4 regions of the Pseudoalteromonas sp. SR45-4 genome follow, and region 1 is predicted to be linked to each of the others. Evidence: predicted binding sites of a transcription regulator. Region 1 holds the regulator's gene; each other region holds the start of a gene.
The links. The regulator sigma-54, encoded in region 1, starts transcription at its own class of promoters, with help from an activator protein. The targets are predictions, from matches to a motif close to GTTGGCACGNNNNTNGNNT.
Positions count from the first base shown of each region.

Region 1 (4,219 bases):
TAACCCTGGTAGGAGATGCAAACATTTCTCAAGCTGGGCAAAAAATTACGGCTAAAAGCATCACCTACGATATAGAGCAACAGCTTATAAGTGCTGAAAAAGATGAAAACTCAACTGATCGGGTACACACTATTTTAGTGCCTATAGACGTAAAAAAAGAACAAAAACTCAATAAAGGTCAGCCATGAGTACATTAAAAGCAGAGCTATTAGCAAAAAGCTATAAAGGCCGTGAAGTTGTTAAAAATGTAGGACTTGAAGTAAAAGCTGGCAGCATTGTTGGTTTACTTGGCCCAAATGGCGCAGGTAAAACCACTACCTTTTACATGATTGTAGGCTTAGTTCCTAGCGACAAAGGTAAAATATTAATTGATGATAACGATATTACCTTACTTCCTATGCACAGCCGTGCTCGTTTAGGTATTGGTTATTTACCACAAGAATCTTCTATTTTTAGAAAGCTCACTGTGTATCAAAATTTAATGGCTATTTTAGAAACGCGTAAGCAACTAAATAAACAAGCCAGGGAAGAAACCCTAAATAGTTTATTGGACGAATTTAGCCTGCAACATATTCGCGACAGCTTAGGTATGGCGCTATCTGGTGGTGAACGTCGCCGCGTAGAAATAGCACGTGCTTTAGCTGCAGATCCTAAATTTATATTGCTTGATGAGCCCTTTGCTGGCGTGGATCCTATTTCAGTACTCGATATTAAAAAAATTATAGAACACCTTAAAAATCGTGGTATTGGCGTACTAATTACCGACCACAATGTAAGGGAAACCCTTGATGTTTGTGAAAAAGCCTACATTGTTTCTCATGGGGAGCTAATTGCATCTGGTACTCCTGAATTTGTATTAAACGATAAAACAGTACGTGATGTTTATTTAGGCGAGCAGTTCAAACTGTAATATTTATGTTATTACTATAAGCATCTGCTAAGATTAATCATATCAATTTATAAGGATTGTTAGAGATAAATGAGGCAATCATTACAGCTGCGCATGGGCCAGCAACTTACAATGACTCCGCAACTGCAACAGGCTATTCGCTTATTGCAGCTTAGTACCTTGGATCTCCAGCAAGAAATACAAGAAGCACTTGATAGCAACCCATTACTTGAAGTTGATGAACAAGATTACACGGAAGAATCAGCAGGTAAAAACGAGCAAAAAGCAGATGACATTACTGTTAGCGCCTCTGCTGACGACACCCCAAGCGAGTATGAGCAAGATAGCGGCGAAGCACTAAATAAAGACACCATAAGCGACGACATGGCCATGGATGTATCATGGGATGAATATATGAGCGCAGCGCCTGCCTCTTCATCAGGGCCAATGCCTGAAGATGAATCTATTTATCAAGGTGCATCAACCGAAACCCTGCATGAATACTTAATGTGGCAATTACAGCTCACCCCTTTTAGCCCTACCGACGAAGCTATTGCCATAGCTATCGTTGAAGCCGTAGATGACTCTGGTATTTTAACCCTCAGTTGCGAAGACCTTTTAGCAAGCTTTAACCAAGAAACTGACGACGAACACGAAGTAGAACTAGATGAAATAGAAGCAGTGCTAAAGCGCATTCAATTATTTGATCCTGTTGGTATTGCAGCTCGCAGCTTGCAAGAATGCTTATGCATTCAATTAAATCAATTTGATAAAGACACCCCTTATATTAACGAAACAAAAATGGTGTTAACTGATCATATCGATTTACTCGCTGCTCGCGACTATCGTACGTTAATGAAAAAAACTAAGCTCAAAGAAGAAGAGCTTAAAGAAATAATGACACTTATTCATACGCTTAATCCTAAGCCTGCGGATACTATTGTCAGAGAAGAGTCTGAATACGTTATACCTGACGTGTCTGTTAAAAAAATAAAAGGCCGCTGGGTGGTAGAGCTAAACCCAGATAGCATGCCAAAAATACGTGTTAACAGCCAATATGCGGCTATGTCTCGTACAGTAAAATCCAGCGGTGACAGCCAATTTATTCGCTCGCACTTACAAGAAGCTAAATGGTTTATTAAAAGCCTAGAAAGTAGAAACGAAACCCTCCTGAAAGTAACTAATTGTATTGTTAAGCAGCAACAAGCGTTTTTTGAACATGGCCCAGAAGCCATGAAACCTATGGTTTTAAACGATGTTGCCGAAATAGTTGAAATGCACGAGTCGACTATTTCACGGGTCACTACGCAAAAATATATGCACACTCCACGTGGCATTTTTGAGCTTAAGTACTTTTTTTCAAGCCATGTAAGCACCGAAAATGGTGGCGAATGTTCATCAACTGCCATACGTGCCTTGATTAAAAAGTTGATAGCTGCAGAAAACTTAGCCAAACCATTGAGTGATAGCAAGATTGCAGATATATTGGCTGAGCAAGGAATTAAAGTAGCTAGACGGACAATTGCAAAATATCGCGAATCTCTGGCTATTCCCCCGTCGAATCAACGTAAAAGCTTGATTTAAGACGTACAACAAAGAGGAAAATGCTGATGCAACTAAACTTAACTGGTCGTCATGTAGACATTACAGACTCATTAAGAGACTATGTAAATAATAAATTTGCAAAGCTGCAAAGACACTCAGATCACATAACTAATGTGCATGTTATTCTCGATGTAGAAAAATTAAGTCAAAAAGCTGAAGCAACAATTTTTGTAAGTGGCGCTGAGCTATTTGCATCGACCGAACACCAAGATATGTACGCTGCCATTGACTCGTTGATTGACAAACTCGATCGTCAAGTAATTAAACACAAAGAGAAGTTTGCTCGACACTAACACTATGAAATTAAGCTCACTTATATGCCAGGACTGCAGCAAAGCTGTGGTCCTTTTTAATAGTAAAAAAAGAATTTTAGAATTCATCAGTGAACTCGCGCATAAAAAAATGCCGTATTTACCTCAGCAAGATATTCTCACTGCTTTATTGGCAAGAGAAAAGTTAGGTAGTACCGGTATTGGCCGAGGAATAGCAATTCCACATGGCCGTATGAGCGGGGCACAAGAGCCTCTTGCCTTAATTTTAATAAGCGAAACCGCTATTAATTTTGATGCAATTGATAATCGTCCAGTTGATATTTTTGTTGCGCTTATAGTGCCCGATGGCGATAACCAGCAGCACTTGAAAACACTAGCCACAATAGCTGATAAACTAAACGATAAAGAGTTTTGTAAGCAATTGCGTGCGGCAAAGTCTGATGAAGCGTTATACCAAGTTATTTTGAATCAATCCTAGTTACTAATAAAGGGGTGGTAAATGGAATTAATTATTATAAGTGGCCGATCAGGTTCTGGTAAGTCAGTTGCTTTACGTGTTGTAGAAGATTTAGGTTACTATTGTGTAGATAATATTCCGGTAAATTTGCTGCCTTCATTAGTGCGCAGTGTCTCTGATAACTACGATAAAATAGCCGTTAGTATAGACGTGCGTAACCTGCCTAAAGACCAGCAGCAGTTTAACGATATTCTTGAGTACTTGCCCGACTTTGCTAAACCAACGTTATTTTATTTAGATAGCGACGATCAAACATTAATCCGCCGTTATTCAGAAACACGTCGTTTGCACCCGCTTTCGATTGATTCGCTACCGCTAGATTTAGCAATACAAAAAGAAAAAGAATTACTCGATGTACTCGTAACGCAGGCTGATCATGTCATTGATACAACCGATTTAAGTGTGCATCAACTTGCTGAATCTATGCGTGAAACCATACTCGGTAAAAAAGACAAACAGCTTATCATTACCTTTGAGTCGTTTGGCTTTAAGCATGGTATTCCCAAAGGTGCTGATTATGTTTTTGATGCGCGTTTTTTACCAAACCCACACTGGGAACCGGAGCTCAAGCCTTTAACTGGATTAGATCAACCTGTAAAAGATTATTTAGCTAGTCATAGTATTGTGCAAAAATTCACTTGGCAAATTCAAACCTTTGTACAAACGTGGTTACCACACCTAGAGCGTAATAATCGCAGTTATTTAACCATTGCTATTGGTTGTACTGGTGGTCAGCACCGCTCAGTTTATTTAGCGCAAACAATTGGTGAAAGCTTTGCTATGTCTCACCCTAATGTAAAAATTCGCCATCGCGAGCAAGAAAAATAATTCAATTTAAATAATCATCTGTTCAGCTTAAGTAGAGTATCTTATGCGCTTAGAAAATACATTTTTAATAAAAAACAAGCTAGGCCTGCATGCTAGAGCTGCTACCGT
Region 1 is NZ_JACJDO010000001.1:95,806-100,024, forward strand. Features, by position in the region: gene lptA (lipopolysaccharide transport periplasmic protein LptA) at 1-188, shown strand, start outside; gene lptB (LPS export ABC transporter ATP-binding protein) at 185-910, shown strand; gene H5058_RS00470 (RNA polymerase factor sigma-54) at 980-2,473, shown strand; gene hpf (ribosome hibernation promoting factor) at 2,500-2,787, shown strand; gene ptsN (PTS IIA-like nitrogen regulatory protein PtsN) at 2,792-3,244, shown strand; gene rapZ (RNase adapter RapZ) at 3,266-4,111, shown strand; gene H5058_RS00490 (HPr family phosphocarrier protein) at 4,155-4,219, shown strand, end outside.

Region 2 (4,219 bases), on a different contig from region 1:
GCAAGGTGCGCTTATATTTGCCAACCCCGACGCCAAGCAACTCTGGATCAAGCCCCCTGGTAGCGAACATGCGCAACTCCTCGTTGCGTCTATTAATTTATCTAATCATACATCCTGGTACTACCAAGAAGGCGAAACACAAGCACTGTCACGCGTGTATTACTTTAATGTAGCGCAGGGCGACTATCGCTTAAGTTACTATGACTTTGCCTCAGCGAGTCATCACGACATAATACGCCTACCTGAGCGTTCATTTAGCAGAACATCTGGCTTAACTTATATTGCTACCGCTGGTTGGTTAATTTATACCTCTTATAAATCTCCGCAAATAGATATTAAGCGAATAGATGCAAAGTATTTACCCTGAGCAACATAATTGTTCATTACGATTACCTGATTGCTACAGTGTCATGATTTAATTTTTTTTAGCTATAAAATTCACTCGACCAGGGGTTAGCGAGTAACCTGGTATTTGGTATAATAAGGTTCACACATGTAGTAACTCATAATAGGAACGCCTAAATGCCGCACATTATTATTGAACACTCAGAAGACCTCCCTGTATTACCACAAGTACTTGTAGAAAAAATTCACAACGCCGCTTTCCAAAGTAATCTATTTGATTTAGAAACCATAAAAACACGCGCTATTTCCTATCAGCAATATCTACTGGGCGCAGGCAGGTCGGGGTTTATACATATCGCGGTACACATTTTGGCAGGGCGTTCTATTGAGCAAAAACAAATGTTAAGTGAGCAACTACTTGAGTGTTTAAAAACCTATTGCAGAGCATCAGACAGCTTAAGCGTTAATATTTACGATATCGAACATGAGATCTACCGCAAAAATTAATTTATTTTAGCCGTTTCATTAAATTAGTGAACAGTTCTAGCAGCAAAAAATAGCTTAATCACTAACCAAGGTCATTTTATATAGTGACCTACAGGTTATTTCTAACGGGATTAATTAGCTACTTAATAAGCCAGAATGATCATGTTATTAATAATATAGGTATTAGCTTAAAAGCGTTAATAAGTACTCTGTAAAAAAACCCTAATTAGGGTTTTTTTATTGCCGTAAAACAATTCTATTTATTATTTTATAATGAGACAGTCACAAATATACTTAAAGTGTAATTAACACAACATAGAGCTATTCATTAGTTAATGATTGGAATGATTTTTAGTGGGTATATTTAAAAGTGGTGGCCCCTCCCAGACTCGAACTGGGGACCTAACGATTATGAGTCGTGTGCTCTAACCAACTGAGCTAAGGGGCCAACTTTTTGTATAACTGTAAACAGTTAATTTTTTAAGAAGCGTTTAGCCACATAGCGACTAAAGCGGGGTGCAGTATAAAAAGTTTTTAGGGGCTTGTCACTAGCAAAAGTCTTTATTTTAACAATCAATGGTCTAACTGCTTAAATAGTAATCTTTTTATGGGTGTAATATTAAAATTTGCAGAATTTAGGGTTAATACTGGCAGCTAAGTAAAAATGAAATGGAAGGCTGTATATCGCGTAATTTAAAAATTAAGCTTTAAACAAGCAACTTACAGCTTATATTACGCGACAAACAGAAATGAATTATTTTTTTGCGATAATGTAGATTGCATGTATTACTCCAGGGAAGTAACCAAACAACGTGAGTAAAATATTTATCCAAAAATGTAAGCCTAAACCCACCTGTAAAAATACTCCCAGTGGTGGCAGTAAGATTGAAAAAATAATACGTATAATATCCATAAATACTTCCTTATTTATAAACAAAAAATTATAAGCAAAAACCCAGCAAAGCTGGGTTTTATAAATACTATATTACTTTGCAACTATCGTTAATTTATCTACTACGTCGCGAACATCTTCAGCATTTTTAGCAATTTTTACTGCAAGCTGTTTTTCAGCATCTGAGTTCACTGTACCGGTAAGAGTAACTACACCTTTGTCAGTATCTACATCAATGTTTGTACCACCAACTTCTGAGTTAAATAAATAACGCGTTGTGATGACTGTGGTAATTTTAGCGTCGGTTAAGCCGCTACCATCATCATCTTTCATGTTGTCATGGCTTTTACTGTTCATGCTTTTCACAACAGTAAGCTGGTTATCAACATTGGTTACGCCATCTAAACTCAGTACAAGTTCTTCTGCTAGCTCTTTGTCGAGTTCGCTATTAACTTTACCTGTTAGTATAACTTTGCCATTTTTTACATCAGTGTTGATGTCAAAGTTATTGAGATTAGTGTTCATAAGAAGCACTGTTTCAGCCTTACCATCAATCCAAGCATCTTTACTTTCATTTTCCCAGCTGCTCGCTTGAGCACCCATAGCCGTAGTACCTAAAACTAACGCCGCAATGATAGATTTGTTAAATGTTTTCATAATCTTTCTCCTTTTGATTAAAGACACTTTAACTAATGCCAGCTTTAGGCCAACTTTAATAAATAAGTAAAATCATAAACTTAAGGTTAAATATAAAATAACTTCACTTTGTACACATCACTTTTTTACCGACTTATCGGTAAAAAGTTCTCAGTAGTGAAAATAACTAGATAATTACCATTTTGGTTAATGGATCGTTAATATAACAAAGTCGTAAATAGGATAAAAACATAACAAGCTGATTAATAAAAATAATATTTTTGGTATATGCTTTGCTTATATAGTGACAACAGTAAAATAAAAGGAATACCCTCATGAGCGTAAAAATAACAGACCGCCCGCAAGAGCAAGTGCGCGAAGAAGTGATTGATCAACTAATTTATAATTACAGCCACGGAGTTATTTCTGTTGAAGCATTTGAAAGGCGTTTAGATGAGGCAATGGCTACAAGTAATAATGAAGTCCTTGTTAGCTTAGTTGAGGATTTAACCCTTAATACTGATCAGCAATATAATGCCCAAAAGCACTCGCAATTTTCACCCAATTACAGCGCTCAACAATCTAGCCAGAGTGACTTTACATTACGCAGTATTTTAGGCTCCAATGAAAGAAGCGGCCAATGGGTTGTGCCTAAAAACATTTACCTGACTAACTTTATGGGCTCGGTAGTACTTGATTTTACTGATGCTGTTTTTACCCACCAAGAGGTAACGATTCATGTTAACTGTATTTTTGGCAGTGATGAAATATACGTACCAGAACACGTTAATGTAGTATCAAAAATGTTTAGCATTGTTAGTAGTGTTGAAAATAAAACAGTGGCACTTAACAAGCATCAAGGGCCGACCATCCATATTGAGGGAAAGGCTATTATGGGCTCGGTAGAAATAAAAATTAAGCGAACCATTAAAGAAAAATTTATTAGCTTTGCTAACCAATTAAAAACCCAACTTGGTGGTAAAAGTGGTACTCCGATGTGATGTACTACCTATAAAAGCATGTTCATAGCTTTTAACTTAGACCCAGGTTAAAGAGTAAAAAACATGCTAAATTTTTAAAGCACTAGAACACATTTAAAAAACACTTTGCAGATTCATCAATGCTGAATTTGTATAAAACGCCCTGCACATCAAGCAAGTACAAAAAACAAACAAAAGTATTTAGGCTTTGTTGTTTACTTTATGGCAAAAGTCGCTAAAATACGCCAGCTAAAATATATAAACGTTCTTTTACAACCCAAAGGTAATACCATGCATCCAATGTTAAACATTGCGGTTCGCGCTGCGCGTAACGCAGGCAAAATTATACTTCGTGCAAGTGAAGATTTATCAAAAGTTGAAGTTCAACAAAAAGGCACTAACGATTTAGTGACTAACATTGATAAAGAAGCAGAAGCTATAATTCGCGACACCATTTTACGCTCTTACCCTGATCACTGCATTGTTGGTGAAGAATTAGGCGAGCATAAAGGTAAGGATGCAGATTACCAATGGATTGTTGACCCGCTTGATGGCACAACTAACTTCATCAAGGGTATTCCTCATTTTGCGGTTTCTATCGCACTTAAAGTAAAAGGTCGTTTAGACCAGGCCGTTATTTATGATCCAATTCGTGGTGAGCTTTTCACTGCCTCTCGTGGTCAAGGCGCACAACTTAATAGCAAACGTTTACGCGTTTCTAAAACAGTTGATTTAGGCGGTTCAATCTTAGCTACTGGCTTTCCTTTCAAGCAAAAACAACACCTAGATGCATACACAGAAGCGTTTAAAGCTTTATTCGTACATACTGCTGATATCCGTCGTGCGGGCTCTGCTGCGCTAGACATGGCTTATGTGGCTG
Region 2 is NZ_JACJDO010000005.1:111,329-115,547, forward strand. Features, by position in the region: gene H5058_RS04080 (winged helix-turn-helix domain-containing protein) at 1-367, shown strand, start outside; gene H5058_RS04085 (5-carboxymethyl-2-hydroxymuconate Delta-isomerase) at 523-852, shown strand; tRNA gene H5058_RS04090 (tRNA-Ile) at 1,203-1,279, opposite strand; gene H5058_RS04095 (YqaE/Pmp3 family membrane protein) at 1,586-1,744, opposite strand; gene H5058_RS04100 (BON domain-containing protein) at 1,817-2,380, opposite strand; gene H5058_RS04105 (LiaF domain-containing protein) at 2,695-3,360, shown strand; gene suhB (inositol-1-monophosphatase) at 3,631-4,219, shown strand, end outside.
Region 2: the regulator sigma-54 is predicted to act here: its motif matches at 2,640-2,658, upstream of H5058_RS04105 (LiaF domain-containing protein).

Region 3 (4,219 bases), on a different contig from region 1:
AATAACAAGCAATACAGCTGCAATAATTACTATGAGTTTCTTTTTGCTGTTACCTGTTTCTTCTATTTCTAAATTAGTCTCTTCAGCCATGACATTTCCTTTATTAGCAAAGGTACTTGCTTGTTTTAGTTATTATAATAGCAGTACTTAGGCATAGTAATCTATTGATGATGACGTTTGTTGTCGAGAACTTGGTATTTGTGTATTAATTTGCTCATCGTTTTCATCAGTAGTCAATTCATTATTAGCTAAACGACGACTATCGTTGTCATCATTTTGCTCTGCTCCTTGCCCTCCAGGCTCACCATAAGAAATAGTACTTTCGCCTAAATCTATACCTTGCTGGGCAAGCATTTCGCGTAAGCGCGGAAGCGATTGTTCAAGCGCTTCTTTAGCTTGCTGGTTTTGTACTACAAAGTTTATTTGTGCTTGCTCTGCATCGCTTCTGATGCGAATTTGCATACTGCCCATTTCTGGTGGGTCGAGACGAATTTCTGCTACTTTATTATTTATGCTAAGCATAGAGCTCACTCGCTCTTGCAACATTTTTGCCGCGTCACTTTTTATAATATTAAGCGCTTGCATAACACCTGGGTCCAAGCTTGCTTGTTTAACTTGCGCTGTGCTTTGTAATTGCCCAGCCTGCAACGCTTGCATATCAATTATAGTTTGCTCATACCCTACACTATCGTATAGGCCTAAACCATTTACCGTACTGGTAATTTGCGTCAATAATTGTGCTGCTCGGGGTGATAACTGTTCAGTGTTATTTTTTTGCAATGACTCTAACGATTTAGTGAGTTCTTTATCGCTAAGCGCATTTAATGCTGTTTTATCATCTGCAGATATTAATACTTTTTTATCAATCGATGCGCTTAGCTCTGCAATTGTTTGCTTAATACTTGCTAGCTGCTCACCTTGTGGCTGCTCATTTTTAATATAGCTATTTAACTGGCTCAGTAGCGCTTGTTTTTCTGGGGTGGTTAATGCATTTATTTGAGAATTTAAAGCCTGTTTAGCCGTGTCTGCTGCGCTTGCTTTATCACTTTCAACAACATATTGAGTAAGCATTTGCTTTAACGTTGCGAGGTTGTCGTTGCTATTGGGTTTGCTACTTGCCTGCAGCTGCGTAGTTAATTGCTCATGCTGCTCGGGTGTAAGTTTAGCAAGTAACGGATCTGATTTAATTGCCTCGCTATCTTTGCTTAGCAAGTTCATTACTGCGGCATCTACCGATTGTTTTTGCGCTGTTACATCGCCTTTATTATTTGCCGTAGCCATACTTTGAGATAAGGGCATTAACTTTTCATTTGCCGCTTCAGCGCTTGCTGCAACATCGCTAAACACACCTTTTTGCGGTGCAATTACAATAGGGGCAAGCTGATCATCAGGCTTCCCTTTTAATTGCTTAGCGTCTTCATCTAAAGCCTCGGCTTTAGCATCAGCGTTCTTTTTAACTGAGGTGTCTATAGTGTGCGCAGCATTTATTTGCGCCAACATACTATCGCCCGAAACAGCATCGTCTTGTGTTTCAGGCTGCTCAGCCTTAGCATTGCTAGCGCCTGCTTTAGCTTTGCTGTTATTATTGTAAGCCGCTTTATTGGCATCTTCTAACTGATTAAAAAAACCAGTATCAGAGTCATCATTACGTCTTGAGTTACTCGTTTGTTTATTAGAGTAAGCGTCTTGCTCAGATACCGCTAACATTGAAATATCATTAATCGTCATAAATCACCTAATATAAAGCGGCAACAAACCACCCAATAATGCCTAAAATTATAGTTCACTTAACAACAAAGCAATTAACGTGCCTTTGTTTATAAGGTACAAGCTTTTGTTAAAGCGGTTAAAGTACTCGCTACTTACTAAAGTCGATTGTTGTGTCGTTGAAAAAATTGATTAGCCGAAAATTCATCCAACATTTTTTGCTCATTTTTAGCCACTAGCACATCGGCCTTTAACTGTTGTTTTTCGATGAGTTTAGCGACTGCTTTAGCCTTAATTTGCTGCTTTAACCACAGGGTTTTACGCTGGCTAACCACTTGTTTTGCAGTGTTAACTGTATTGGCTTGTTGGCGAATTGCTTCTTCTATTTTAGCAATAAATGCATGAAACTGACTAAACCCAGCACTTGATAAGCCCGACTGCCCTTTAATGTGTAATTGCTGGGTGTATTCCAATCTAAAGTTATTTAAACCTTGGAGTTTTTGCTGGTTTGCCTGCAAATTTTGATTCGCCTGCAAATAGCTCATCCGCAGCGTTTCTTCTTTATCGTTTTCAATCTTTAGTAATAAATGCAGTTTGTTTTTAGCCATTATGCTTGCCCTAATAACTGCGCTAGCCCTTGCAGGCCGTCGTCGTAACTAATTACATCACGCATGCCTTGCTGTAAAAAGGCATTTACTCTTGGCATCATATTTATGGCTTGATCAAGCATTTGATCTGTCCCTTTTTGATACGCACCTAGGGTGATCATGTCTTTATTTTGCTGGTACATAGAGTACACCTGCTTAAGCACTCGCGCTTGTTGCATGTGCGTCTCAGATACCACTTGCGGCATTACTCGTGAAATAGATTTTTCTATATCAATTGCCGGATAATGACCGCTGTCGGCCAGTTCCCGCGAAAGTACAATATGGCCGTCGAGTATGGCGCGCGCCGCATCGGCAATGGGATCTTGCATATCATCGCCTTCACTTAATACGGTAAAAAAGGCAGTAATAGAGCCTTGCCCTTCTCCGCCGTTACCGGCACGCTCCACCAGCGCTGGTAGTTTTGCAAACACCGAAGGCGGGTAGCCTTTAGTCGCCGGTGGCTCGCCTACTGCAAGTGCTATTTCACGCTGCGCCATGGCATAGCGCGTTACCGAATCGAGCAATAACAAAACGTTTAATCCCTGATCGCGAAAGTACTCTGCAATTGTTACCGCAGTTTCGCAGCCTTTTAAACGCATTAATGGTGAAGAATCTGCCGGTGCTGCTACAACCACCGAGCGTTTACGCCCCTCTACACCAAGTATTTCTTCAATAAATTCTTTTACTTCGCGGCCACGCTCGCCCACCAGCCCCACCACAATAACATCGGCTTCACTACCACGAGTCATCATACCAAGCAGTACCGACTTACCTACACCCGAGCCTGCAAACAAGCCCATTCGCTGGCCTTGTCCTACTGTTATTACTGAATTTATAGCACGCACACCTACATCCATAGGCTGGCTTATGGGTCGTCTTGAAAGAGGGTTTATCGGTTTTTGGGCAAACTTAAGATAGTGCTCAGCATTAATTTTACCTAAACCATCAAGAGGACGACCTAAGCCATCAACTACGCGGCCCAGCAAACTCATGCCTACAGGTAAACCTGTGTCGTTAAGTTGGGGGATCACCCGAGCACCAGGGAGCACCCCCGATATATGATCGTTTGGCATTAAATATAAGGTTTGGTCGTTAAAGCCAACTATTTCGGCGTCAACAAAGCCGTTCATAGTTTCTATTTTACATTGGCTACCTACAGGCGCACGTAAGCCTTTGGCCTCAAGGGTTAGGCCAACTACTCGCGTTAAAATACCCGCTACAGCAAGTGTTGGCGGTTTAATATGCTGTTTGTATTGAGATAAGCGTTCGCTTAATGAAACATCTAAAGCAGACATAACAGACCAATAAAATAGTTAGATACTACTGCTATGCAAAAAACTATCCAATGTTTCTTTGACACGCGTTTTAAGTGTCATATCAAGCGATGATTGCGCCGTTTTAACTTCGCAGCCGCCTCGCTCTAACGTTGGCTCTGCAATCAACTGCCAGTTATTATCTGTCACTGTTTGCTCGCCATAACTTTGCTTTATTAGCTCTAAATCTTCGGGGTGTAAATGAATGCGTACTTTTTCTTGCTCGGTATTAAGCGCATCAATACTGTGTTTAAGGGTGTGTAAAATAACATCAGGAGAGATTTTTACTTCTTGATAAATAATAGCTTCTGCAAGCATAACGGCTAATTGCACTAATTGCTTTTCAGCTTGCTCATCTACTTTACCTAGTGGCGCGGTTAATCCCTCTAAAACACTACGCAGGCCAGTTAACTGCTCCTCTATTAGTGGTTTTACATCTTCTTGGCCTTGGGTTTTTCCCAGCTCTAGCCCCTCTTTGTAGCCAGCTTCTTTACCTTCGGTAACGCCTTTATCAAAACCGTCTATGTAACCTTGCTCGTGCCCTTGTTTTAC
Region 3 is NZ_JACJDO010000003.1:71,330-75,548, reverse strand. Features, by position in the region: gene fliL (flagellar basal body-associated protein FliL) at 1-90, opposite strand, end outside; gene H5058_RS02445 (flagellar hook-length control protein FliK) at 148-1,728, opposite strand; gene fliJ (flagellar export protein FliJ) at 1,866-2,315, opposite strand; gene fliI (flagellar protein export ATPase FliI) at 2,315-3,649, opposite strand; gene fliH (flagellar assembly protein FliH) at 3,668-4,219, opposite strand, start outside.
Region 3: the regulator sigma-54 is predicted to act here: its motif matches at 1,797-1,815, upstream of H5058_RS02445 (flagellar hook-length control protein FliK).

Region 4 (4,219 bases), on a different contig from region 1:
TTCATCATCGGTTTGCCGACATTCTAATAAAATATAAAGTGCACCTTGGTATTTTATCTGTTTTGAACTGACTGCTAATTTAGCATGGCGAGAATCAACAAATACCACGTCAGCCCTATGCTGGTGGCAATCTACGCCATCAATTAAAGAGTATTGCGCTATGCGTTTTAAATCGATTGAATGGTAGTTAAATAAATCATCAAAAGACTGCCCTAATAAACGCTTAGTGCCTAAACCAAGTAGTTCACTGGTACTGGTATTGGCATAAATAAGCGTAAAGCTTTCGTTTAAAAGCATCACGGCGGTGGTTTGATTTTGCCATATGGCATTGAGTAGCTCAGGGCTAAAGTGTGTGTTATTAAGCATTGTTGCACCATTTTAGTGCGCCTGTGTTTTCAGGCAAGTAATTTAATGAAATTGCACTGCAATTGCTATTTTTAATGTGAATTAGGTGGGAGTTAATTACCTAAGCTTAAGCCTTTTCTATGCATAAAAAATACACTCAATGGGCTTGTCGCAATGACTTGGTTTTGTTTGTTGTACAGCTTAACTTGCAGAGTGTGCTCACCACGCTCTACATCTCTTAAAGCAAAGGTTGAGGTATCACTTGCTGCGCCATAGGCTTTACCATCAAGAAATAGCTGTATTGTAAAGTCGTTTTCAAAGCGGGGGGTAATGCGAGTAGATACATACACAGAGCCGGTGTTTTCACGAATAGTTTGCTGATGCTCAGGCGATGCAATACCAATACTAAATGCAACCGGCTGCGCTTTAGTTTGATTATTTAATATATCTGTATTTGTTGCAGGCATGGTTAAATCTTGGCTGGTGAGTTTTATCTCTTTGGCGCCAATATGGGGGGTATCTGAAAACACCAGTACGCCATTTTTATCTTTCCATGCGTAAATTTTTTTTTCACCAGCGTAACTACAAACACTTAATAATGAAGTAATTAGTAGTAATAAAATCTTGCTACTCACTCTGCAACCCTGCATTTTTAACATTAACTTTACTTTAGTGGAGAAAGTACTAATTTACCATTAAAAAAGCCCGCAAAGCGGGCTTAAAGGTATATTTTATAACTGTTAACTAAAATTAACAGCTGTAATACATTTCAAACTCAATTGGGTGCGTTGTCATGTTAAGTTTTTCAACTTCTTGACTCTTAAGTTTAATGTAAGCATCAATTAAATCATTAGAGAACACGTCACCTTGATTTAAAAACTCACGGTCAGCATCAAGAGATGCCAGTGCTTCTTCTAATGAAGAGGCAACGGTTGGAATTTCTGCTGCTTCTTCTGCAGGTAGGTCGTATAAATCTTTATCCATTGCATCACCAGGATGGATTTTATTTTTAATTCCATCAAGGCCAGCCATAAGCATGGCAGCAAAAGCAAGATACGGGTTAGCCGTTGCATCAGGGAAGCGTACTTCAATACGACGACCTTTAGCTGATGGTACTACCGGAATACGAATCGATGCAGAACGGTTACGTGCAGAGTATGCAAGCATTACTGGTGCTTCGTAACCTGGTACTAAACGTTTGTACGAGTTAGTAGAGGCATTAGCAAACGCATTAATTGCTTTAGCATGTTTAATAATACCGCCAATGTAATAAAGCGCATCTTCAGAAAGACCGCCGTACTTATCACCTGCAAATAAGTTAACACCGTCTTTAGCTAACGACTGATGACAATGCATACCAGAACCGTTATCGCCAACAATAGGTTTAGGCATAAAAGTGGCTGTTTTGCCGTATAAATGAGCCATGTTATGAATAACATATTTCATTTCTTGAATTTCATCGGCTTTAATCACCATAGTATTAAAGCGCGTAGCAATTTCGTTTTGTCCTGCAGTTGCTACTTCGTGATGATGTGCTTCAACAACTTGTCCCATTTCTTCTAATACTAGACAAGTAGCAGAGCGCCAATCTTGAAAGTCATCAACAGGAGCAACTGGGAAGTAACCGCCTTTAACGCCAGGGCGATGACCTGTATTGCCGTCTGCGTATTCTTTATCTGAGTTCCAAGCAGCTTGCTTAGAATCGATTTTGTACATAGAGCCAGACATGTCTGTTTTATATTTTACGTCATCAAATACGAAGAACTCTGGCTCTGGGCCAAATAAAACCGTATCAGCAATACCCGTAGAGCGCATATATTCTTCAGCACGCTTTGCTACAGAGCGAGGATCGCGCTCGTAACCTTGTAATGTAGAAGGCTCTACTACGTCACAACGTATAATTAATGTGGCTTCTTCAGTGAATGGGTCAAGCTTAGCTGATTCAGCAACAGGCATTAGCACCATGTCTGATTCGTTTATGCCTTTCCAGCCAGCAATTGAAGAACCATCGAACATTTTACCATCTTCAAAAAAGTCTTCATCAATTTGGTGATGAGGAATTGAAATATGCTGCTCTTTACCTTTGGTATCAGTAAAGCGTAAATCAATGAACTTAACGTCATTTTCTTTAATAAAATCTAAAACCGATTGCGACATGTGTCCTCCAACTATAAGGTTTTGTTATTGCTGCTTAAATGCTTTGTGTTTTATAAGCTGATTTTGTGCCACTATTGTAACTTAATGTTTATAAACATAAAAAATACAAAAGTAATAACGGCTGTTTCTAATGCGCACCATTATGGTGCGTAAATGCTTCAATATAGTGCAACAGTTACAGAGTAAAAAGTTGCTCGCTATTTAATCGTGATAGACTAACATAAAGTAAATACAAAAGACTGACCAAAATAGCAATAAAGTCATTAAAGTGGAGGTTTTTATAAAAATATTAAAAATTTTATTTTTATAATTAGTTAATTTAAAACAGTAGGTTAAATAAAAAAACCAGAAAGTTTGCAAATTTATTTTGGATAAACTTTCATCCATTCCATTTATAAGGGATAATATGCGCCCTTTTAAATCCTATGCTGGGACATCTCGTGAAAACGCAGGTGAGTGCGTAAGCCCCTGCAGGATCAATGAGATTCAATTTCTCTGAGTGAATATTAATGAGTATCGAAAAGATAAGAAATATAGCAATTATCGCCCACGTTGACCACGGTAAAACTACACTGGTTGACAAACTGCTTGAGTTTTCAGGCACATTAGAAACACGCGGCGGTAATGAAGAGCGCGTGATGGATTCAAACGATATAGAAAGAGAACGTGGTATTACCATTTTAGCGAAAAACACCGCTATTTCATGGAACGGCTACCACATTAATATCGTAGATACTCCAGGACACGCCGATTTCGGTGGTGAAGTGGAACGCGTACTTTCAATGGCTGACTCAGTATTACTAATTGTTGACGCTCAAGAAGGCCCAATGCCACAAACGCGTTTTGTTACGCAAAAGGCATTTGCGCAAGGTTTAAAGCCAATCGTAGTAATTAACAAAATCGACAAGCCAAGTGCACGTCCTGATTGGGTTATGGATCAAATCTTTGATTTATTCGATAACTTAGGCGCCACTGACGAGCAGTTAGATTTTAAAGTAATCTATGCATCAGCAATCAACGGCTGGGCAACATTAGATTTAGACGAGCCATCTGATAACATGGATGCCATGTTCCAAATGATCGTTGACGAAGTATCACCACCAGATGCAGATCCTGAAGGTGACTTCCAAATGCAGATTTCTCAACTTGATTACAACTCATACGTGGGTGTAATTGGTGTTGGTCGTATCAAGCGTGGTTCTGTTGCTCCAAACCAACAAGTAACTATTATTAGTGCTGATGGTACTAAACGTAACGGTAAAATTGGTACAGTACAAAGCTACTTAGGCCTTGAGCGTATTGAAACAGACCGTGGTTATGCAGGTAACATTGTTACTGTAACCGGTATTGGCGAGCTTAAGATTTCAGATACTGTTTGTTGTCCTACTAACGTTGAAGCATTACCACCACTAAGTGTTGATGAGCCAACAGTAACAATGACATTCTCTGTAAATAACTCACCGTTTTGTGGTAAAGAAGGTAAGTTTGTAACGTCACGTAATATTCGTGAGCGTTTAGACAAAGAGCTAGTACACAACGTAGCACTTCGCGTTGAAGATACTGCTAGCCCAGATAGCTTCCGTGTTTCTGGCCGTGGTGAATTACACCTAGGTATCTTAATCGAAAATATGCGTCGTGAAGGTTACGAGCTTGCTGTATCTCGTCCAGAGGTAATTTTGCGTACTGTTGACGGTGTATTAGAAGAACCGTTTGAAAC
Region 4 is NZ_JACJDO010000009.1:44,466-48,684, forward strand. Features, by position in the region: gene glnL (nitrogen regulation protein NR(II)) at 1-366, opposite strand, end outside; gene H5058_RS06095 (DUF4124 domain-containing protein) at 459-980, opposite strand; gene glnA (glutamate--ammonia ligase) at 1,096-2,502, opposite strand; gene typA (translational GTPase TypA) at 3,012-4,219, shown strand, end outside.
Region 4: the regulator sigma-54 is predicted to act here: its motif matches at 2,557-2,575, upstream of glnA (glutamate--ammonia ligase).